DNA from 2 places in the Proteus columbae genome. Region 1 is predicted to be linked to the other one. Evidence: predicted binding sites of a transcription regulator. Region 1 holds the regulator's gene; the other holds the start of a gene.

Evidence for each region. Region 1 encodes CRP, which controls carbon source genes, mostly activating them, when cyclic AMP is high. Its sites were predicted from a motif close to ATGTGANNNNNNTCACAT; they were not measured.
Region 2: cdd (cytidine deaminase) is a predicted target of CRP. The motif match lies at 4,025-4,042, and genes of this name have one in related genera.

Annotation. Positions count from the first base shown of each region.
Region 1 covers NZ_CP043925.1:3,762,501-3,775,226, forward strand. The annotation lists gene F1325_RS17505 (SIS domain-containing protein) at 1-400, opposite strand, end outside; gene F1325_RS17510 (LysE family translocator) at 1,120-1,725, opposite strand; gene F1325_RS17515 (hydrolase) at 1,825-2,805, shown strand; gene F1325_RS17520 (YheU family protein) at 2,802-3,023, shown strand; gene F1325_RS17525 (phosphoribulokinase) at 3,089-3,958, shown strand; gene F1325_RS17530 (OsmC family protein) at 4,048-4,455, opposite strand; gene crp (cAMP-activated global transcriptional regulator CRP) at 4,768-5,400, shown strand; gene argD (bifunctional acetylornithine/succinyldiaminopimelate transaminase) at 5,498-6,712, opposite strand; gene F1325_RS17545 (aminodeoxychorismate synthase component II) at 6,830-7,405, opposite strand; gene ppiA (peptidylprolyl isomerase A) at 7,779-8,348, opposite strand; gene yihA (ribosome biogenesis GTP-binding protein YihA/YsxC) at 8,619-9,251, shown strand; gene def (peptide deformylase) at 9,737-10,255, shown strand; gene F1325_RS17565 (hypothetical protein) at 10,425-10,883, shown strand; gene polA (DNA polymerase I) at 10,937-12,726, opposite strand, start outside.
Region 2 covers NZ_CP043925.1:1,214,400-1,227,125, reverse strand. The annotation lists gene apbC (iron-sulfur cluster carrier protein ApbC) at 1-366, opposite strand, end outside; gene metG (methionine--tRNA ligase) at 571-2,598, shown strand; gene F1325_RS05660 (CidA/LrgA family protein) at 2,733-3,209, shown strand; gene F1325_RS05655 (CidB/LrgB family autolysis modulator) at 3,209-3,904, shown strand; gene cdd (cytidine deaminase) at 4,105-4,989, shown strand; gene F1325_RS05645 (NAD-dependent malic enzyme) at 5,204-6,901, shown strand; gene sanA (outer membrane permeability protein SanA) at 7,043-7,774, shown strand; gene yeiB (DUF418 domain-containing protein YeiB) at 7,771-8,922, opposite strand; gene folE (GTP cyclohydrolase I FolE) at 8,936-9,595, opposite strand; gene F1325_RS05625 (YbfB/YjiJ family MFS transporter) at 9,744-10,913, opposite strand; gene moeA (molybdopterin molybdotransferase MoeA) at 11,124-12,365, shown strand; gene moeB (molybdopterin-synthase adenylyltransferase MoeB) at 12,371-12,726, shown strand, end outside.

The sequences.
Region 1 (12,726 bases):
CATCAATAAGCTGGATCACCTTTTCAAAATGAAGGTAATTAATTTGGCGAGTGGTATCACTGATAGAATTATTCTTCTCTTGAGCAAGTTTTTGAGCTATTACAACTAAGCTATCTTCAGAGCCAATCTGATTATGTAATATGCTAGGATCCTGCCCAGTATTTGCATTTTTTCGCCCAAGATCTTCACTAATTGCAAGCTTCAAAGAAGGAAAACCTTTGAATCCAATTTTTTGGCTAAATTTAACAATAGCTGATTGACTCACACCCATTGTTTCAGCAAGTTGCTGTGATGAAAGAGTGACCGTTTTTTCTGGGTTCTCTAAAATATAATCCGCTATTTTACGTTGATTTGTCGCCATACCAGGCTTGATCCACGCAATTTTCGTTAATGTTGGCATAATGACAATATCCACTTCGAGTACAATATAGTTATATATGGAATAATTTTGATAAAACGTTTAATACCTAAAGTAATTAAGTTTTTAGAATAAAATCAATTAGAAACAAAATATGAGATACAATAAATCATAAAAAAAGTAATATTATTATCGAAATACTTGTTCTTATAATAACGTTATATTGACTCTTTTTATTCAATCTCTCACACATTAACCTCTATATTTTATAATACTTAATTTAATTTTTTCCAATTTTAAATAATAATTTATTCTTCTTAGTCAACAACACGATATAAACTGAATATACTTATATTCAGCAAAATTGCGTTTTTAAACATAATAATTAACTAAATGACAATATAAAACACATTTTAAAAACATTAACACAATAAAAAACCTTTAATTACAAACAGTAATAAGGAATAAATAATTCCTTCATAGGGGAATTATTTTTAATGATACAAAAATAGATTAAACAACATATTTAAATAAAAAGACGGATATTAAAAAGAGTAAAAACCCAAAACCAATAAGCATTTTATATGATTGACACTGTAACATACATAATAAAGATGACAGATGATCGCAGATCTCTCTTTTGATAGATTAATGCTCTTTTTTTGATACACATTCAGAAAGATCATTTTAACCAAACTTAAAAAAACATCACTTTAATCAAGAAAGTTAATTTATCTATTGATTTATAAATGTTTTTTAATTTACCCTATCCAAATCAAAGGTACACAAAGTGCCGTTAATAATCCCATCGAGATATTAAAAATAAACCAAGACTGTCTGCTTTGTAAAAATAGACTAATTAATGTTCCGCCTAATATCCAAACAATACCGGCAACGAAATTAACAATAACCATAACAATACTAATAGCAATAACAGAGCTAAAATAAGCATCGCCCGATAAACTGAAGCTTCCTACTGCACCTAATCCCATCATCCACGCTTTTGGATTTAGAAATTGCAATAATCCGCCCTGAAACCAGCTTACTGCTTGGGGCGTTTTTGCTGGAATATCTAAACGCTGATAAGATGATGTTGCTGTTTTCCAAGCAAGCCAAAGCAGATACGCACTCCCGACTACCTTCAATCCAATATGCAGTGCAGGATAAATTATCAATAATGCGGCAACACCAAATGCAGAACTCAGCAAAACACATTGCATACCTAGCATAATGCCAGCCATCAGCTTTAATGAGCTTTTAAAACCTACATTAGCACCTGATGAAGTAAGCAATAAGTTGTTGGGTCCAGGCGTGATAGCAGCAATAAATAGGAAAATTGCTAACGATGAAATCAGACTAATTGTCATTATAAGTGCTCAAAGATGTGACAGATGTTTTATTTTCACCGAAAATAGCAGTATGTTATTTAGCAAACAAGTGTTAATTCATTTTGATAGACGGAAAATATGTCTCAATACTTTAATCCAATGCGTTGGGCTAAAAATCCACATTTACAAACGCTCTTACCAAGAATTGTACGTAGGACACCACAACTTACGCCACATTGGCAACGACTCAATCTCCCAGACAACGATTTTGTCGATTTAGCGTGGAGTGAAGATCCGACAACAGCACTCAATAAACCGCGCTTAGTCATTTTTCATGGCTTAGAAGGTGGATTTAGTAGCCCTTATGCTCACGGCATGTTAGCCGCAGCAAAAGAGAGAGGCTGGCTAAGCGTTGTGATGCACTTTAGAGGATGTAGTGGTGAACCCAATAGACAAAAGCGCATTTATCACTCTGGTGAAACGGAAGATGCTCGCTACTTCTTAAATTGGTTGAAAAAGGAATTTGGTGAGCAACCAACAGCCGCCGTTGGCTACTCTCTTGGTGGAAATATGCTTGCCTATTATCTCGCAGAAAGCGGTGAAAATGCGGTTGTAGATGCTGCCGTTATTGTCTCTGCGCCATTAATGCTAGAACCATGCTCAACAAAAATTGAACATGGCTTTTCTCGTTTTTATCAATGGTATCTGTTAAAAGAGCTGAAAAATAACGCGACACGCAAGCTTATTCGCTATCCTGAATCATTACCAATCAGCTTATTGACGATAAAATCCATTAAAAAACTACGTCAATTTGACGATCTTATCACGTCTAAAATTCACGGATTTAAAGATGCGTTAGATTATTATCGCCAATGCAGTGCATTACCTTTATTAAATAAAATAAAGAAAACAACACTGATTATTCACGCGAAAGATGATCCTTTTATGTCTGCGGATGTTATTCCTGATATCACAACCTTACCAAACAACATTGAATATCAACTCACCGAGTTTGGTGGGCATGTCGGTTTTGTAAGTGGAAAACTTTCTAAACCCGTGATGTGGCTTGAAAGCCGAATACCTGACTGGTTATCCGCTTATTTGGAGAAAACCAAATGATAATTCCTTGGAATGAGCTTTCCACAGAGACACTTGATAATCTTATTGAAAGTTTTGTTTTACGAGAAGGCACTGATTATGGTATCCAAGAGAAAACGCTTGAACAAAAAGTCGCCGACGTAAAAAAACAACTTAAATCCGGTGAAGCCGTATTGGTTTGGTCAGAACTTCATGAGAGCGTCAATATTATGCCGGCATCGCAGTTTCGCTCTGGTTAGTTATTCAAAGCAAGCGATGTATCGCCGTCAATAAGGGCCAACCTTATTTAGCAAAAGGATAACCTATGTCAATCAAGCATCCGATCATCGCAGTGACTGGCTCAAGTGGTGCAGGAACTACCACAACAAGCCAAGCTTTTCGTAAGATATTCCAACAACTCAATGCAAATGCTGCATTGATTGATGGAGATAGTTTCCATCGCTATACCCGTCCTGAAATGGATATGGCGATAAGAAAAGCCAGAGAACAAGGTAGACATATCAGTTATTTTGGCCCTGAAGCAAATGATTTTAGCTTACTGAGTAAGACCTTAAGTCAGTATAGTGATACAGGACAAGGTCAATCTCGCAAGTATCTACACTCTTATGATGAAGCCACTCCCTACAACCAATTACCAGGTACATTTACACCTTGGGAGCCTTTGCCAAACAATACCGATGTTCTCTTTTATGAAGGGTTACACGGGGGCGTTGTCACCAATGAGCACGATGTCGCACAACATGTTGATTTACTAGTGGGTGTTGTCCCTATCGTAAACCTAGAGTGGATACAAAAGCTTATTCGAGACACCACAGAAAGAGGACACTCACAAGAGGCGGTAAGAGATTCGGTTGTACGCTCAATGGATGATTATATTAGCTATATTATTCCTCAATTCTCACGCACTCACATTAACTTCCAACGAGTTCCAACGGTTGATACTTCAAACCCTTTTTCTGCCAAAGCAATCCCCACTCTCGATGAAAGCTTTATTGTTATTCGTTTTCGAGGCTTAACCGATATTGATTTTCCCTATTTACTTGCGATGTTGCATGGCTCATTTATGTCAACAATAAATACTATTGTTGTACCGGGCGGGAAATTAGGATTAGCGATGGAATTAATTATGGCGCCATTAGTCAAAAAATTATTAAATGGCGAAAAGATAAGTTAACCAAAATAAAATTTATCTCTATAAAAATAATATCCCATTAATTAAGGGATATTATTTTTCGAATTAAACTTTATTTTAAAATATCAAAATTAGTCGGCATCTTTTATTTCAAATGAATGCGTAATATTGGCTGCTTTTCCTAGCATTAAAGAAACAGAACAATATTTTTCTGCGGATAATTGAACAGCTCGTTCTACGATTTTATCCGTTAATTCTTTACCTGAAACAATAAAATGTAAATTGATATCAGTAAATAGACGAGGGGCTTCTTCGCGTCTTTCTGATGTTAATTTCACTTCACAATCAGTCACTTGGTGACGACCTTTACGTAAGATGCTCACAACATCAATAGCGCTACACCCACCTGCAGCAATTAATACCATTTCCATTGGACTTGGTGCTTTATCACCCGAATTTCCATCCATCATGATTTGATGACCAGAAGAAGACTCACCGACAAAAGATAAATCTTCTACCCACTTAACTCTCGCTTCCATTTATTTTCCCCTAAAGATGACAGAAACTAAAAGAGTACATTCTCATAATTCAACTAGCAATTAGCAAATAGGTTTATTATGCTGACTGCGTAAAACGAGACTTAATGCACTAATTGTGTTAAAAACAATATCTGCTTGATGATAGTGGTTAAGATCAATGCATTATTTTCTCATTTATTATAATCTACTCCATATTAACTTACCGTGTTCTCAGGAAGTTAATAGGTAAAGATAGGATTTTTAAGCACGCTGTATCAAAAGGGAACCTATCCGTTTTGAAAGGCTGCATTTAACGTACAGAGGATAACGCGAATGGTTCTCGGCAAGCCGCAAACAGACCCGACTCTTGAATGGTTTTTGTCACACTGCCATATTCACAAATATCCATCCAAGAGCACGCTGATCCACCAAGGTGAGAAAGCGGAAACACTTTATTATATTGTTAAAGGTTCCGTGGCTGTTCTTATTAAAGATGAAGAAGGAAAAGAAATGATCCTCTCCTACCTAAATCAGGGGGATTTCATCGGTGAACTTGGATTATTTGAAGAAGATCAAGAACGTAGTGCATGGGTTAGAGCAAAAACAGCCTGTGAAGTAGCAGAAATTTCCTATAAAAAATTCCGTCAATTAATTCAGGTTAACCCTGATATTCTGATGCGCCTTTCTGCTCAAATGGCGAACAGATTACAAACAACATCAGAAAAAGTAGGTAACCTTGCTTTCCTTGATGTTACAGGCCGTATTGCACAGACCTTACTAAACTTAGCAAAACAACCCGATGCCATGACGCATCCTGATGGCATGCAAATTAAAATTACACGTCAGGAAATTGGTCAAATCGTTGGTTGTTCACGCGAAACTGTAGGCCGTATTCTCAAAATGCTAGAAGATCAAAACCTGATCTCAGCACACGGTAAAACTATCGTCGTTTACGGGACTCGCTAAGTTTCCCCACCCCGAACAAACAATAGCCCAATAAAAGGGCTATTGATGATACAATCTGTATAAACCCCATCCTTATAGATGGGGTTTTTAGTCCGCACTACCCTTTTACAAATTCCGCAATAGCCACTTTTAATGCCACCATTCCTTCTTGTAATTCTTCTTGGGTAATAATTAACGATGGTGTAAAACGCATTACATCGGCTCCTGCGTTTAACATCATTAAGCCATGTTTGGCAGCAAGACCGAGTAACTCTTTGGCTTTACCTTTATATTGTGGTGCCAATTGCGCACCGATCAATAAACCTTGTCCACGGATTTGCGAAAAGACATCGTACGTTTGATTAATTGCCACCAGTTCATCCACAATCCATTGATAGCGCTTTTCTACACCCTCAAGTACCTCAGGTGTATTAATTAAATCAAATGCGACATTACCCACTGCACAAGCTAATGGATTGCCACCATAAGTTGTACCATGAGTCCCTACGCCCATTACAGAAGCTATTTCATGTGTTGTTAACATCGCACTGAGTGGAAAACCACCTCCTAGCGCTTTTGCAGTTGTAATAATGTCTGGTGTCACATCATAGTTCATATAGGCAAAAAGCTTGCCTGTACGTCCCATACCTGTTTGTACTTCATCAAGAACAAGCAGAGCTTGATGCTTATCACACAATTCACGTAGCCCCCTCATAAACTCAGGTGTTGCTACCGTGACACCACCTTCACCTTGCACAGGTTCCAATACGACAGCACAAGTATGGTCGTCAATAACAGCTTTAACCGCCTCTAAATCATTGAAAGGAATATGCACGATATCTGCAGGCTTAGGGCCAAAACCATCTGCATATTTAGGTTGCCCACCAACAGATACTGTAAACAGTGTTCTGCCGTGGAATGCATGGTGAAAAGCAATAATTTTAGTTTTATAAGGACTATGGCGAGTGATGGCATAATGGCGAGCCAACTTAAATGCTGCCTCATTCGCTTCTGCGCCTGAATTGGCAAAAAAGACACGTTCTGCAAATGTGTTATTTATTAATTTTTGTGCTAAACGCAATGCTGGTTCATTAGTAAAAATATTACTAACATGCCAAAGTTGTTCGCTTTGTTCTTTCAAGGCTTGATTAAGAGCAGGATGAGCATGCCCCAGTGCTAAAACAGCAATACCACCAGCAAAATCAATATACGATTTTCCCTGCTGATCCCAAACACGGCTACCCATCCCTTTGACAGGAATAAATTCTGCGGGTGAATAAATTGGCAACATTACTTGATCGTAAGTTGCCCGGTTGATGCTTTGCTTTGTCATTACCCCACCTGATCGTTATTCATATTCAATATGAAAATATAATCACTAAATATGAATAAAAAATCAAATGTGGTTTTGTATAAAAAGGCGTTATTTCGCTATTTAAATGCTATCCATTTAATATTTAAGGAAATTATTTAATAGCTCATGCCCTTGTTCACTTAAAATACTTTCTGGGTGAAATTGAACCCCTTCAATTGGCAGAGTACGATGGCGAATTCCCATAATTTCATCAACATTTCCATCATGTTGGCTCCATGCCGTCACTTCAAAAGGTACGGGTAATGTCGTCGCATCAATCACTAAAGAGTGGTAACGCGTCACATTTAAAGGCCGATTAAGTCCCTTAAAAACACCTTGTTGATTATGATGTATTAATGAATTTTTACCATGCATCACTTCTCGTGCTCTGATAACTGATGCACCAAAAGCTTGTCCTATCGCTTGATGTCCAAGACAAACGCCAAGAATAGGAATTTCACCGGCAAACCGCTGTATAGCCTCAAGAGAGATCCCTGCTTCATCAGGAGTACAAGGTCCTGGCGAGATAACAAGATGTGCTGGCATCATCTTTTCTATCTCTTTAAGTCCGATCTCATCGTTACGCTTAACAACAACCTCAGCACCCAATTCACAGAAATACTGATAGAGGTTGTAGGTAAACGAGTCGTAATTATCAATAAGTAACAGCATATTAGCCTATCCGACTGATTTTCTTATCATTATCTATTTTATTACTATTTTAAAGCGAGTGTAGATTTGCCAAAATAGCTCGTTGTTTAACCGACTTGGGTACAACAAAGCCGATTATCATAGCACAGGTGTAAAATATGAATAGTAAGCAAGAAAACCTGCTGATTTATTGCGCAATAACAAGAATGACGGTAATTGATGATGAATAGAGTGATTAATAGCGTAGTGAATACTTATTGCAGGAGATCACACGAAAAAAGGAAGGATCAAAAAGATTTTTTTGTACTAAAAATCCCGGAATGAAAATATTCATTCCGGTTTATATGCATTTTATCTTATTAGAATAAGTAAATATCCTATCCTAATAATGCGTTTATTGTTTTACGACTTCCGCAGATAAAATAGTGACCGTTTTTACTGGCACATTTTGGTAAGGTCCAATATTACGAGTTGGAGCTTGTGAAATTTTATCAACTACATCCATTCCTTTCACAACTTTACCAAATACGGCATAGCCAAAATCACGTTGACCGTGATCTAAAAATGCATTGTCAGCCACATTAATAAAGAATTGGCTGGTTGCGCTGTCTTTATCTGATGTGCGAGCCATGGCAATAGAACCTTTTACATTGCGTAATCCATTGTCGGCTTCATTTTTAATTGGCGCTCTGGTTTGTTTTTGCTGTAAATCAGCAGTAAAACCACCGCCTTGAACCATAAAGCCAGGAATAACACGATGAAAAGTGGTGCCGTTATAGTACCCATCTTCGACATACTGAATAAAATTTTTCGTTGTAATTGGGGCTTTTTTATTATCCAGTGATATTTCAATATTGCCTTCAGAGGTGACTAATTTAACGAAGGTTTCTCCCGTTGCCATTGCAAAAGTCGCTGTTGTTAAAGTGCAAGCGGTAACGAAGGTGACAAGAAAACGTTTTAACATGCAGGGATCCTTTACTTTAATAGTCTACAACTTACTTTATATGCAGCGATTCTAATTCGCTGAGGTAAATAGTGCCAATCATTTACCTTTATTTACGCTCAATAAGTCTAATTACGTTATAACAGGGTAAATTTTAATTTTTAAGCACTGTTATAAGTCATTAAATTGCGCCAAAATAGAGCAAATAAATATTTTAGATATTCATTTTCATGCAAAATTGAAATGAGTATGCATGAAAAGCCGCATTATTTCAGAGAGGTTTATACCATAATGACCCAATTTAATTACCAAAAAGCACATTTCATCATCAGTGCGCCTGATATCCGTCATTTACCACCAGATACAGGAATTGAAATTGCCTTTGCGGGTCGCTCTAATGCCGGTAAATCCAGTGCTTTAAATGCGTTAACCCAACAAAATGGATTAGCCAGAACCAGTAAAACCCCAGGCCGTACGCAATTAATCAACCTTTTTCAAATTGAAGAAGGCTTACGCTTAGTCGATTTGCCAGGCTACGGCTATGCCCAAGTTCCTGAAGAAATGAAGCGTAAATGGCAACGCTCTTTAGGTGAATACCTACAAAAAAGAGAGTGCTTAAAAGGTGTGGTTATTTTAATGGATATTCGTCATCCATTAAAAGATCTCGATATGCAAATGATTGACTGGGCTGTGGGCTCAGAGCTTCCTACTCTCGTTTTACTGACTAAAGCGGATAAACTCGCATCAGGCGCGCGTAAAAAGCAGTTAATGAGCGTACGTGAAGAGCTGGCAAATAAAGTAGGCGATATCCGCGTAGAATACTTTTCATCATTGAAAAAAATTGGCATTGATAAGCTACGTAACACACTTAATGAATGGTTTTCAGGCTCAGAAGAACAGCCTAAAAATGATGACAACGCTTAATTATCTTCTTTTTTCTCAACGATAGCGTTCTGATCTTCTATTGATAAAAGGGAAATCACTTTTCCCTTTCACTTCTCGCACAAACCACTTCAGTGAATTTTAGATAAAAAAATGCCCCAGTCGAAATAAAGTCGACTGGGGCAGCTAATATTCAGCTAAATCCGATTACGTGAAGTAAAAGGTCTGAAAGATAGAACATCTTACCTCTGTACCCTACGAGAGATAATGTACTCTATTTTATTGGTTAATAAAAGCCCTTTTGTAATTTTTTTTCACATGCAGACACGATTCAGCTATGTGTTTATGTATTCAAACCATAAATAAATGTAGTTTAATTACATAATTATGAGACTTTAATCACTTACGTGAATATGATTAAAAATAGAACAAATCACACAAAAGGTGCGGTTTATCCTTAATGATTTTGTGATACGCTTATTGCGAGACCGTAGTAAATATGTAATTAGCGATAAAATGAGGTATCCATGGCTGTATTAACGCTCCTGCGTTTTCCAGATGAGCGTCTGCGCAGAGTCGCAGTACCAGTGGAAAAAGTAGATGACGAAATACGCACATTAATCGATGACATGATTGAAACCATGTACGCAGAACGAGGTATTGGCTTAGCAGCACCTCAGGTTAATGTATCTAAACGCATTGTTGTAATTGATGTTTCTGAAAACCGAGATCAACCGATTGCACTTATCAATCCTGAAATTATCAGCACTGAAGATGAAGTGATGGATATGATGGATGGGTGTCTATCTATTCCAGATTCTTTTGCCCCAACAGAGCGTTACCGCTTCTTAAAGGTTAAGGCATTGGATAGAAATGGTAATGAAATTGAACTTGAAGCCTCTGATTTGTTTGCAGGCTGCATTCAGCATGAGTTAGACCATCTTGATGGCAAACTCTTTATTGACCATTTATCTCCGTTAAAACGCCAACGGATTGAGAAAAAACAGAAAAAATTAAGCAAGCTGATAGACTCGCAAGTTGCTTAATTATTCACTTATCTCTTTTTCACATGTTGATAAGTTTTGACATAAAAAAGCTCGGTAATTAACCGAGCTTTTCTTTTTTCTGCCCTAATATAGATAGACTCCCACTATTTTTCTCTCTATTCCTTATACAATGGATTTAAAACTCATTAGCACATCAATTGAGGTAAAAATGGAAAATAGTCGATTTAAGGATTTATATGAACAACTCAAAGCAGCCGGTGCAACAAACCCAAAATCATGGGCAAATAGTGAATTACAAGAAAACATTCCGCAGTTCGCACGATTCCTTGTACTAAAAGGACTCACCGATATCTATCGTGATATTGAGGAAAATATCAGTGAAATGGATATTTACTCTGATGAAGCAACCGAAGTATATCAAAAGCTTACTTCCCAACTTGATAATCAAGAACTTAAGGTATTGCTGCATTTCTATGGTAAATCAATTATTGGCAAGGTGATTGATATGCTTGATCAAAACTATCTTTATGACGTGAATGACAAGGTAGGTTGGTCTTTGATGGAACTCGATGGCAAAGGCACAACAACGGATAGATTAATCCAAGGTTTGCATGAAGACTTTCTTGAATTTGAAGAGTCAGAGCTTGCGCCAAACACTAAAGCATAAACAAAAAGGGCACAATCCTGCGCCCTTTTCTAATTAAACATAGTATTTAAAAACTAGTGTGCTTCATCCCAGTTATTACCAATACCCACTTCCACTTTCAACGGAATAGCTAATTCCATACTGCTTTCCATCAATTTATGGATCATGATATTTGCGTTCTCTAGGTAAGACTCTCGCACTTCAAACACTAACTCATCGTGTACTTGCATAATCATATGCACATCAGCAGGACATTCATTGCAAATCCAATTATCCACAGCAATCATAGCTTTTTTGATAATATCCGCAGCTGTACCCTGCATTGGCGCATTAATCGCCTCACGCTCTGAAGCTTTACGACGAATTGCATTCTTTGAATTAATTTCTGGTAAATAGAGGCGACGACCATCTAACGTTTCAACATAGCCTTGTTCAGAAGCTTGTTTACGTGTGCGCTCCATATAGTCCAAGACACCTGGATAACGTTCAAAATAGAGATCCATATAACGCTGAGCTTCTCTTCTCTCAACACCAATCTGTTGCGATAAGCCAAATGCGCTCATGCCATAAATAAGACCAAAGTTGATCGCTTTCGCACTACGACGTTGCTCAGAGGTGACGTCTTCTAAAGGTATACCAAACACTTCAGATGCAGTTGCACGGTGAATATCTTTACCTTGAGCAAAGGCATCTAACAAACCTTTATCTTGCGATAAATGTGCCATGATCCGTAATTCAATTTGTGAATAGTCGGCAGCAACAATTTTAAAACCTTCACGCGCAATAAATGCTTGGCGAATTCGACGCCCTTCTTCATTTCTCACTGGAATATTTTGAAGATTCGGATCACGAGAAGATAAACGCCCCGTTGCCGTCACTGCTTGATGATATGAAGTATGTACACGCTTCGTCTTACTATTTACCATTAATGGTAATTTATCAGTATAGGTAGATTTCAGTTTCGCAAGACCACGATGCTCTAAGATTAAGCGAGGTAATTCATGGCTATGTGCTAATTCTTCTAATACTTCTTCATTGGTAGATGGCGCCCCTTTCGGGGTTTTCTTGATAACTGGCAATTGCAATTTATCAAATAAAATTTCTTGTAACTGCTTAGGTGAAGAGAGATTAAACTCTTGTCCAGCTAACGCAAACGTCTCTTTTTCAATTTCAGCCAAACGTTGTGTAATTTCTTGAGATTGAACAGCTAACACTTGAGCATCAATTAATACTCCCTTGCGTTCCATTCTAGAAAGCACAGGAACTAATGGCATTTCGATATCGCGGTAAACATGCTTAAGAGGCTCAATAGCGTCTATTTGAGGATATAGCGCTTGATGGAGTAATAAAGTGATATCGGCATCTTCAGCCGCATATAACGTCGCTTGCTCAACCTCAATTTGGTTAAAGGTGAGTTGACCTTTACCTTTACCCGCGATCTCTTCAAATGTCGTGGTTTTATGGTTTAAATGTTTTTCAGCCAAAGTATCCATATCATGTCGATTACTCACGCTATTTAATACGTAAGACTCCAACATCGTATCAAAATGAATACCGTTTAATTCGATACCTTCATTTTCCATAATGCCACGATCAAACTTCAAGTTTTGCCCAATTTTTAAAATATTTTTATCTTCTAAAATGGGTTTTAATGCCGCTAGCACTTCATTAACAGGAAGTTGGTCTGGCGCATCTAAATACTCATGACGTAGTGGAATATAAGCAGCTTTACCCGGCTCAATAGCAAATGATAATCCCACCAAACGAGCATCAATATTATTTAAGCTATCCGTTTCTGTATCGAATGCAAATGCAGGTGCTTTTTTGAGAAGCTCAACCCATCGCGCCAGACTTTCATGCGTTA
Region 2 (12,726 bases), 1.6 Mb from region 1:
TTTACCAACGCCACCTTTACCAGAGCTCACAGCAAGAATATTACGCACACCATTAACGCCTGGTAGATCATTTGCACGGCGTAAGGTTGAAATATTGTGCTTGAGTTTCCATTCAATGGCTTTTGCACCAGTGATGTTGCGAAGTTCAGCTGTTTTTTCTTCGATTAGGACTTGGAAAGGTTTTTTCCAAACAAATGGCATCACTAACTCGATATGAAGAACATCGTCAATCATCGCACATTGATGTAATGCTTTTAGAGAAAGCAGATTACGCTTCAATGTCGGGTGTTCAAAAGTAGACAAGACACCTGAAACTTTTTCGTTCAGAATCTCAGGGGTGGTCTGCTCGGGGGATTTATCACTCATCCCGGCTCCTCTCGTTTTCATTATTTATTAAATATATGAGTGCATCTATCATATCAGATAGTAGATGACTACGTTAATGCCTTACCTCAATTTGCCAACTGAAATTTCTCTTGCAAAAACTCGATTATTGCCCTAGCGACATCATGACGGATCGGTTAACATCAAAGTCCCTTTTATTAATTTTATGGAAGTAAGATCCTTACTATGTCTCACGTCGCGAATAAATTATTGGTAACCTGCGCGTTACCTTATGCTAACGGTTCAATTCATCTCGGTCATATCCTTGAGCACATTCAGGCTGATATCTGGGTCCGTTATCAACGAATGCGCGGCAAAGAAGTTCATTTCATCTGCGCTGATGACGCCCACGGCACGCCAATTATGCTGAAAGCTCAACAACTGGGTATTACACCAGAAGCCATGATTGAAGAAATGAGCAAAGAGCATCAGCAGGATTTTGCTGGCTTTAATATCAGTTACGACAATTATCACTCTACACACAGTGAAGAGAGTCGCCAATTATCGACTAAAATTTATCTTGCACTGAAAAAAAATGGTCACATCAAAAGCAAAACTATTTCTCAGCTTTATGATGAAGAAAAAGGCATGTTTTTGCCTGACCGCTTTGTAAAAGGCACTTGCCCTAAATGTAAAGCGCCAGACCAATATGGTGATAACTGTGAAGTTTGTGGCTCTACTTACAGCCCAACCGAATTAATCAACCCACGCTCTGTTGTATCAGGTTCAACGCCTGTTATGCGTGAAACTGAGCACTATTTCTTCGACTTACCTGCATTTAGCAATATGTTACAAGAGTGGATACGCTCTGGCGCTCTGCAAGAGCAAGTTGCAAATAAAATGCAAGAGTGGTTCGACAGCGGTTTACAACAGTGGGATATCACTCGTGACGCACCTTATTTTGGATTTGAAATCCCAGATGCACCGGGTAAATATTTCTATGTATGGCTAGATGCACCAATCGGCTACATGAGTTCTTTCTTAAACTTATGTGAAAAACGTGGTGATTTAAGTTTTGATGAGTTTTGGAATAAAGACAGCAAAGCAGACCTTTATCACTTTATTGGTAAAGATATCGTCTATTTCCACAGCTTATTCTGGCCAGCCATGTTAGAAGGCAGCGAATACCGCAAGCCAACCAACCTGTTTGTTCACGGTTATGTCACTGTAAATGGCGCGAAGATGTCAAAATCTCGTGGCACCTTTATTACAGCGCGTGCTTATCTTGATCATTTTGATGCAGATTGCCTACGCTATTACTATGCAGCAAAACTTTCCTCACGCATTGATGATATTGACCTAAACTTAGAAGACTTTGTTCAACGTGTTAACAGCGATATTGTTAATAAAGTCGTTAACCTTGCATCACGTACAGCAGGTTTTATCAGCAAGCGTTTTGATGGCAAATTAGCAGATTCTTTAGATGATGCTAAGCTTTATCAACACTTTGTTGATATGAAAGAAACTATCGCACAGTCATTTGAAAATCGTGAATTTGGTAAAGCAGTTCGTGAAATCATGGCATTAGCGGATGAAGCCAACCGCTATATTGATGAAAAAGCGCCGTGGGTTGTAGCAAAACAAGAAGGTCAAGATGCACAGCTACAAGCTATCTGTACAATGGGTATTAACTTATTCCGCGTACTGATGACATATCTGAAACCTGTTTTACCTTCATTAACAGAACGTTCAGAAGCCTTTTTGCAAACCGAATTAACATGGGATGCGCTTGCACAACCACTTTTAGGTACAGAAATCACCAAATTCAAAGCACTGTTTAACCGTATTGAAATGGATAAAGCCAATGCAATGGTTGAAGCATCTAAAAGCACCATTGCACCTGTAAAAGAAGTCACAGGACCATTAGCAGATTCACCAATTCAAGAAACGATTAAGTTTGATGATTTTGCGAAAATCGATATGCGTATCGCTGAAATTAAACAAGCTGATTTTGTTGAAGGATCAGATAAGTTACTGAAGCTAATTTTGGACTTAGGTGGTGAGACTCGCCAAGTCTTTTCTGGCATTCGTACAGCATACCCAGATCCGAAAGTGTTGGAAGGTCGTTTAACGGTAATGGTGGCAAACTTAGCACCTCGTAAAATGCGTTTTGGTATTTCAGAAGGCATGGTAATGGCGGCAGGACCTGGCGATAAAGATATCTTCTTACTTAGCCCAGATTCTGGTGCAAAACCGGGTCAGCAAGTGAAATAACAACCAAGATTCATTTGCCAAATCAATAAATGGCGGGGTTCTATAAGAGCCCCGCTCTTTTTTTATTGTGATCCGTAGCACACTTTCAAAATCGGTGTATGATAAATCTGTTAGTTGATTTGGGACACTTACTTATGAAATCTAAACGGGCACGATTGCAGATTACACTTTGGCATTATCTACGATCTTTTTTGGTACTTTATCTTTGTCTCTTTGCGGGTAATCTTATTTCAGCCCTTCTACCCTTCGCGGTTCCAGGCAGCATTGTTGGCTTACTTATTCTCTTCGGTTTACTTGCTTTCCAGCTTATCCCTTTGCGCTGGGTTAAACCGGGTGCCAATATCCTCTTAAAAAATATGACATTACTCTTTATTCCTATCGGAGTGGCAGTAATGAATTATTATGACTTATTAAGTCAGCAACTTTTCCCTATTGTTTTAGCAAGTGTGGTAAGTACCTTTGGTGTTATGGCATTAGTCGCTTATTGCTCACACTATGTTCACCGTGAGCGCATTATCGTGGGTGCAAAACCTGACATAGTTGAGGACGTTGTAGAAAAAACGCAACAGAAAGACGACGATACAGCGTTAAGTGAGAAGAAAAAATGTTAATGTTAATGAATATTTGGTGGTCACTTCCTTTAACCATAATTGTCTTTTATTTATCACGTAAACTTGCTGCTCGTTATAAATTGCCTATATTGAACCCCTTGCTTATAGGTATTGCGGTTATTATTCCTATTTTATTAATCACTCATACACCTTATGAGCATTATTTTGCCGGTAGTCGTATTTTAAATGACTTATTGCAACCGGCTGTGGTTGCCTTAGCCATTCCACTTTATCAGCAATTACACCAAATTCGCGCACAGTGGAAATCGCTGATCAGTATTTGCTTTATCGGTAGTATTGCCGCAATGGTCAGTGGTACTGCGATTGCCTTATGGGCAGGAGCAACACCCGAAATTGCTGCATCAATTTTACCTAAATCAGTGACAACACCTATCGCAATGGCTGTCGCAGATTCCATCGGTGGTATTCCTGCAATCAGTGCTGCATGTGTTATTGCAGTAGGTATTTTAGGTGCCATTTTTGGTCACACACTCTTTAAAATACTGCGTATTCCTACTCACGCATCTCGTGGTTTAGCAATGGGAACCGTTTCTCACGCAGTGGGAACAGCAAGAGCGGCTGAAGTCGATTATATTGAAGGTGCTTATAGCTCACTGGCATTAATGACCTGTGGGATTATTACTTCCCTTACAGCGCCATTTATCTTCCCTATTATTTTGCATCTTTATAGTTGATACCTTTCTTATTCTCCATTCTTAAATCCTCGATTTAATTAAAGTTATTTCGGGGATTTTTACTATAAATTTGAGATACATCTCTCAATTAATGAATTTGTTGCAATTGTTTCATTGAAAATATGATTTTCATCACATATAAGAATGGGTAAAGATGCCTAGAATCTTATAATACAGAAAGATTAATGGGAGACTCATGTATGCATACTCGTTTTCAGGCAATTTGGTCAGATTTATCCCCTCAGTTACAACAAGCACTTGCTCCTTATCTTGAGCAGGATGAATTCCCTGCAATGTTTACGGCAGAACAGGTCAATGCCATAAAAACACAGTTACAATGTAATGATGATGCCTTAGCCCTAGCACTTTTACCAGTTGCCGCAGCTTGTGCTGTCGCGCCAATCTCTAATTTCAAAGTGGGTGCGATTGCTCGTGGCGAAAGTGGTAATATCTATTTCGGTGCCAATATGGAATTTGCTGGCGCACCGCTACAACAAACGGTTCATGCTGAACAAAGCGCCGTGACTCATGCATGGTTACGTGGTGAATCTCGCTTAATCTCAGTCACCGTTAACTATACACCTTGTGGTCATTGTCGCCAGTTTATGAACGAATTGAACAGTGGCACCCATATTCAAATTCAGTTGCCGGGTAGAAAAATGGCAACATTAGGCGATTATTTACCTGATAGCTTTGGCCCGAAAGATCTCAATATCACCTCTTTATTAATGGATAAAGTTAATCACGGTTACAAAATTGATAACCCTAGTGAATTAGCACAACAGGCACTACAAGCTGCCAATCGTAGCCATGCTCCTTATAGTGGATCGCACAGTGGTATTGCTGTTCAAATGAAAAATGGCAAAATTTTCCAAGGTAGCTACGCTGAAAATGCCGCATTTAACCCAAGTTTACCGCCATTACAAGCGGCATTAATTTTATTAAATATGGCAGGTGAGTGTGTGATGGATATTGGATCTGCAGTCTTAATTGAAAAAGCAGAGACAATTTTAACGCAATGGGATGCAACACAAGCAACATTAACTGCTTTAGGTTGCCGCCAAATGCAACGCATCACTTTGTAAAAAGTTTTAACTTATTCCTCTAAAAATCTCTCCTAAAAAAAGCATCAGCATGTAAATTTTGCTGATGCTTACCAGAAAAAGTTGTAACAACCGTATCTATCTCTCATTTCCAAGCATAAAAATCATAAAAAAATAACATAAGCTGTACATATTTTTATTATTTTGTAGGATCTACAATTGTCATGTGACTAACTGCCTTACAAGAGTATTTTTCATGGAACTGGAACACGAAAGTAAACGCCCTCTCTACATCCCGTATGCAGGCCCAATCCTGCTTGAATTTCCCCTGTTAAATAAAGGTAGTGCTTTTAGCGATGAAGAACGCAGTACCTTTAACTTACATGGTTTACTGCCTGAAGCAGTAGAAACCATTGAAGAGCAGGTTGAACGCGCTTATCGCCAATATCTTGATTTCAAAAACGATAACGATAAACATATTTACCTAAGAAATATTCAAGACACTAACGAAACTCTATTTTACCGTTTATTAGAATCTCACCTCACTGAAATGATGCCAATCATTTACACACCAACAGTGGGTGAAGCCTGTGAACATTTCTCCGATATTTATCGTCGCGCTCGCGGTTTATTTATCTCTTACCCTAACCGCGCCAATATCGACGATATGCTACAAAATGCCACTAAACAAAACGTAAAAGTGATTGTTGTGACTGATGGCGAACGTATTCTTGGTTTAGGTGACCAAGGTATCGGTGGTATGGGTATTCCTATCGGTAAACTCTCTTTATATACCGCGTGTGGTGGTATTAGCCCAGCTTACACCCTGCCTGTTGTGCTGGATGTGGGAACGAATAATCCACAACGCTTAAACGATCCACTGTATATGGGATGGCGTCATCCTCGTATTACAGGTGATGAATATAACGAGTTTGTCGATGAGTTTATCCAAGCTGTTAAACGTCGCTGGCCAAATGTTTTACTACAATTTGAAGATTTCGCACAAAAAAATGCGATGCCTTTATTAAATCGTTATCGTGATGAATTATGTTGCTTTAATGATGATATTCAAGGCACAGCGTCGGTCACTTTAGGTAGTCTAATTGCAGCAAGTCGTGCTGCGGGTCGCCAATTAAAAGACCAAACTGTCACTTTCTTAGGCGCAGGTTCTGCGGGTTGTGGTATTGCCGAGCAAATCATCGCCCAAATGAAATCTGAAGGTTTAAGTGATGAGCAAGCGCGTGAACGTATCTTTATGGTTGACCGTTTCGGCTTATTAACGGACAAACTGCCAAATTTACTTGATTTCCAAAGCAAACTTATCCAAAAAAGCGAAACTATTGCTGATTGGCAAACCGAAAGCGATGCGATTTCACTGTTAGAAGTGGTTAAGAATGCAAAACCAACTATTTTGATTGGTGTTTCAGGACAAGCTGGCTTATTCACTGAAGAAATTATTCGTGAAATGCACAAACACTGTGAACGCCCTATCGTAATGCCATTATCTAACCCAACGTCTCGTGTAGAGGCGCGTCCTGAAGATATTATCAACTGGACTGATGGACAAGCATTAGTGGCAACAGGCAGCCCATTTGCACCAGTTAAATACAAAGATAAAGAATATCCAATTGCACAGTGCAACAACTCTTATATCTTCCCAGGTATTGGATTAGGTGTTATCGCATGTGGTGCCAAACGTGTTACTGATGCCATGCTGATGGTGGCAAGTCGCGCATTAGCAGATTGCTCACCAATGGCAAAAGAGGGTGATGGCTCTCTATTACCTTTACTGTCTGATATTCAACAGGTTTCTCGCTATATCGCAAAACAAGTTGCAAAAGAAGCACAAGTACAAGGTGTTGCTACTGTGACTTCTGATTCAGCATTAGAAGAAGCAATTGAACGTAACTATTGGTCACCAGAGTACCGTATTTACAAAAGAACCTCGTTCTAAGTAGTTTGAAACACTAAGTACCATTCCGAAAAGCGCGTCATTACTTAATATGAGGCGCTTTTTTCTTGCTTCCCTATCGCCGCTCAAGTAGCCTTAACTATTATGAAAGTCATTCGTTGTTTGCGTCATTAAGGCAAGGACATGCTAAAACGCCTCATTTATCTTTTTCTTACACTTTTTATTCTACTTGCAGTCACCTTGATTGCCTGCGATCGCTGGATCGGGTGGAAAACCAATCCCTATATATTTGAAGACGTGGATACATTACCTGCTAAAAAAGTGGGCATGGTGTTAGGCACATCAAAGTACTATACCAGCGGTTATATAAATCAGTTTTATCAATATCGCATCCAAGGCGCTGTAAATGCTTATAATAGTGGCAAAATTCAGTATTTATTGCTCAGCGGCGATAATGCAAAACATAGTTATAATGAGCCAAATACGATGCGTAAGGATCTCATTAAAGCGGGCATTCCTGCCTCTCGTATTGTGATGGATTTTGCAGGCTTCAGAACACTTGATTCAGTAGTACGAACAAAAGAGGTATTTGGTACAGATGGATTTACCATTATTACTCAGCGTTTTCACTGTGAGCGAGCTGTTTTTATCGCATTAGAAAAAGGAATTGATGCGCAGTGCTTTGCGGTTGCATCGCCTAAAAGCATGTTTAAAGTACGTGTACGTGAAGTATTTGCCAGAGCAGGTGCAATGATTGATGTTTATATTCTAAACCGCGAACCGCGCTTTTTAGGGCCGCCAGAAACGATCCCCGCAATACAATCTATTCCTGAAGGCATTAAAGGTTATCCTGCAGTTTCACCAGAGGAAGTCGAATCACTTCCTCTAAATGAAAATAATCATGAAAAAAGCTAAAAGAATTGTGCTAATTTCGAGGCTGATTTACGCCAAATCCACTCTATTGGCCCTTGTGGAAAATAACGTAACCAAATCACAGCAAAAGTAATATTGATTGCCCAAATGACGGCAACAAAAGGCATCAGTTCAGGTAGAGTAAATTGATTAAATAGCCCCATACGCTGAAATAAATAAATACCGATAACACTTTGCATTAAATAGGTTGTTAACGCCATTTTGCCAACACAACGTAAAGCATAGGCAAAATAAGAGTGCTGAATAATATTCCAGCTCCAATAAAACAGCGCAATATACCCCAAACTTTGCATCACTTGGATCAACATAGTTAAAGGTTGTGCAAAAATAGCCGCCCAGCGGTAATCCCAATCAAGGTAATAATCCACCAGCACAATAACCGTTTGTAAGCTTAAACTAATTGTGAGGAAATAAAGTGCCACATGACCATAATGAGCGCGACTAAATTTCTGCTGCAACCACCCTGATGCCATTAATGCAGAACCCATCAACATCGCACCAAACAAAAACCAACTATATTGACGTACTAGATTAAAGACAAAAAGACTTAGTTCATTCAAACGATAATAAACACTATTTAAATAAGGCCCTGTTTTCCAATCTGATTCAGACAATTGAGAGTATGGCGTGCTATACCAAACGGTATCAATAAAATCACGATAATAGTAAAACAGCGCACCTAAAATCAGTGCACCACAAAAATAGAGTATCGCTCCCAATATAAATTGGTGCTTTGTTGCGATTGATTTGATAAACACAAAAACAAATAAACCACACATACTATATGGAAATAAAATATCCCCTTCCCAAATAAATAATGTGTGAATAACACCAATTAATGCCAGTACAACTAATCGCGATAAATTAAAACGAGTTCCTTTATACAAAAGGAGATAAAGCGTACCACCAAATAACAGCGCAAAAATAAAGAGGAATTTTCCTTGAGCAAACAAATTTAATGCCATCCATGTTATACGATCACCAAAAGAGGCTTCTCCCGAATGTAATGGATTAAATGAAGCCACTCTTAATAATGCAAAACCTGAAATATTGAGCAATAAAATGCCAAGGATCGCCATTCCTCTCAACGCATCGAGGGCTTCAATACGTTGATGAGACGATTCATTCATTTTTATTTAAATCTCAAAGATGACGAACAGCGCGCAGAAACTCCTGACGCGTATTTTGACTAGATTTAAATAACCCGCCTAATGAAGTTGTTGTTGTTGCACTAGTTGCATCACGAATACCACGAGCTTTAACACAATAGTGAACCGCATCAATAGAAACAGCCACATTTTTTGTGCCTAGTAACGTTTGTAATGCGATAAGGATTTGCTGTGTTAAGCGCTCTTGAACTTGAGGACGCTGAGCAAAGAATTGCACAATTCGATTAATTTTAGATAACCCAATCACTTTATCTTTCGGGATATAAGCCACAATGGCTTTACCATCAATGGTGACAAAGTGGTGTTCGCAAGTACTTGTTAATGTGATATCTCGTACTGTCACCATTTCATCAACTTGCATTTTATTTTCGATTAGTGTGATTTTTGGGAAGTTGTGGTAATCCAGCCCTGAGAAAATTTCATCAACATACATTTTAGCGATACGACGAGGAGTTTCAGCTAAACTATCGTCGCTTAAATCTAGATTTAACAGCTTCATCACTTCTGTCATATGATGTTCAATTTGCTGTTTGCTCTCACTTGGAGAGAGTTTCGGTTCACGAAGAGGCGTTTCCAAACCGCGTTCAACTAACGCAGCGTGCACCCATTGCGCCTCTTTACTTAATGATGACATTGGACTCTCCGATAAACACATTAATTAAGTAGCCGTTATCGCTCTTAGCAACAACAGCCTACACTTTAGATGACCTCAATCACATTATCCAGCAATACCGCATTTTTCGTTATGAAATTATTGCATTTTTGTATGAGCTATTTTTAGTTTAAGCCTGATTTTTTTCTTTTAAACACACCAGAAAACCACCGATTATCAATACAATAAAAGCGACATAAAGTGCAGGTTCTAATTTTCCCGTCAATGCTGTTGAAAGTGAAGAAATTACAGGGCCAACTAACTGTCCGATGGCATAAAAAGTGGTGAGTAAACCCGCCATATAACGCCCATGTTGAGGCGCTAATTCACGACCTCGTAAAAACGCCAGTTGTACTGCACACATTAAGCCGCCACCAATTAAAAATGCCCCTATCGCCAACCCAGTAATGGAAGGAACCCACAGCGCAATCAGTATGCCTAACGCTTGTAACCAAAGCGTAATGGCTAAGCGTAACTGCGTGTTTAATACATTACGAGTGAAAATAGCGATCCCAATACATAATGCCGCAGAAGCACCAAAAACAGGCCAAACAAATTGCGCAATTAAGCTCCCTGGAAAGCGTTCTGCTGCCATTTGAGAAAGAAAAGTTGCGGGTAAAATATAGCCAAACCCAGCAAAGGTATAACCCCAAATCAGCCTTTTTATCGCTGGCGTAAGCGTTAAAGAGGTAACTTTTACTTCTTCTCTGCTCATTGTCCAAGGCTTTGGAAGATGATAGCTCACATATATGGCACAAATAAAAGCAAGAGAACCATAAATTAACCACCCTGCCGCCGCACTCATTTGCCATTTCATAATTAACACAGCAAGAATACCGCTGATAAATATACCGGCCCCCGTTCCTGCATAAACAGCCACACTTAATATAGGTTTATTTAGGCGAGCCAGTAACTCGTTAGCCCATGAAGCCACCAGCACTAATGTCCAGCCACTTGCCCAACCAATAAAAAAGCGTGCAATACTATGTGTAAAAGCATCATTTAAAAAAGCAGACAACAGCGTGATGATCACGGCTCCCCAAAGACCCGCCCACAAGCGATATCCCACACCTTTAACGGCTCTCATCGCATCATAGGAGCCTGCAAGATAACCAAGATAATTAAATGCAGCGACAATTCCCGCACTTGTTAACGTCAATTGATATTCTGCAATCATCAACGGCACTTGCGGTGTAAAGGTAAAGCGCCCTATTCCCATTGCAACCACTAAAGCAAGAAACCCGCTAAACGCGATATGAAAAGCTTGTGCTGAATGACTTTGGTGATTTGAAGTATTCATGGATATCCATTATTTTGTTTTATCATTTTAAATGTGCTGCTTATTAATAACAGAATAGTTAACATATTAAACCCAATTAACTAACATTTCCGCAATAAGAAGTTTCATTTCTTTCTATTCACAAGATGATCTCTGACATGATGATGTTCATCGTGATAGATTAGTATCATGAAATAAAACAGAACATTTCGATAGATCTTGGAGTATATGATGAGTCAATGTCACGTTAGCGGTTTATTATCTCTTGATGAAGCGCTAGAAAAACTACTTGAAAAACCGTTGGCAATTACCAATACCCTTAACATTCCATTAAATAACGCCGCAGATTATATTCTAAGTGAAGATATTACCTCTCCACTGAATGTGCCGCCGTTTGATAATTCGGCAATGGATGGTTATGGACTTCGTTACGCTGACTTAGAAGCTCAAACTCCACTTCCTGTTGCGGGTAAATCGTTCGCGGGTATTCCTTTTGAAGGAGAACTTCCTGCTGGGCAATGTGTACGCATTATGACCGGGGCAATGGTTCCTGCTGGTGTTGATACTGTCATTATGCAAGAAGAAGCCGAAGTGACCGAACATGGTGTCCGTTTTTCACAGCCTGCTAAAAAAGGTCAAAATATTCGCCGTATTGGTGAAGATATTAAAGAAAATGACATTGTATTACCTGCTGGCACTAAACTTTCAACAGCACAATTACCTTTAATCGCCTCTTTAGGTGTGGCAACAGTACACGTTTATCGTCGTTTAAAAGTTGCTGTTTTCTCAACGGGTGATGAATTACAAACTATCGGTCAGCCATTAAAAGCGGGACAAATTTATGATACCAACCGCTTTGCGGTACGTTTAATGCTTGAAAAACTAGGATGTGAAGTTTTAGATTTAGGCGTTATTCCTGATTCACCAGAAAAACTGCGTGAAACCTTTAAAAAGGCTGATCAAGAAGCAGATTTAGTCATCAGCAGTGGTGGTGTTTCTGTAGGTGAAGCCGATTATACCAAACAAATTCTCGATGAAATTGGCGAAATTGGTTTTTGGAAATTAGCCATTAAACCAGGAAAACCCTTTGCTTTTGGTCGATTACACAATGCATGGTTCTGCGGATTACCGGGTAATCCAGTATCAGCAACCGTGACATTCTATCAATTGGTTCAACCGTTAATTGCACGCCTATCTGGTTTTAGCCATTGGAAAGCACCGCAACGTTTCCAAGCTATTGCACAATCTCCATTGAAAAAATCAGCGGGTCGTCTTGATTTCCAACGTGGTATTGCCAGTATTAATGCCGAGGGCGTATGGCAAGTGGAAACATCTGGGCATCAAGGTTCCCATGTTTATAGCTCCTTTAGTGCCGCTAATTGCTTTATCGTTTTAGAGCGTGAACGCGGTAAAGTTGCAGCTGGCGAAACGGTTACTATCGAGCTATTTAATTCTCTATTAAAAAGCGAATAGCCTTTATGAGTATTGAATTAACGGATGAAGAAACCCTACGCTACAATCGCCAGATTGTATTAAGAGGCTTTGATTTTGATGGTCAAGAGGCGCTGAAAAGTGCCTCTGTACTGATTGTTGGTGCAGGTGGCTTAGGATGTAGTGCATCACAATATCTTACAGCCGCGGGTGTGGGAAAACTCACTTTATTAGATTTTGATACGGTTTCCCTTTCTAATCTTCAGCGACAAATTCTTCATCGCGACGCCACGATTGGTCAACCAAAAGTACTATCTGCGAAAGCAACATTAGAAGCCATTAATCCTCATGTCACAATAGAAACCGTTGATGCATTACTTGAAGATGAAGCTTTAGCGGAGCT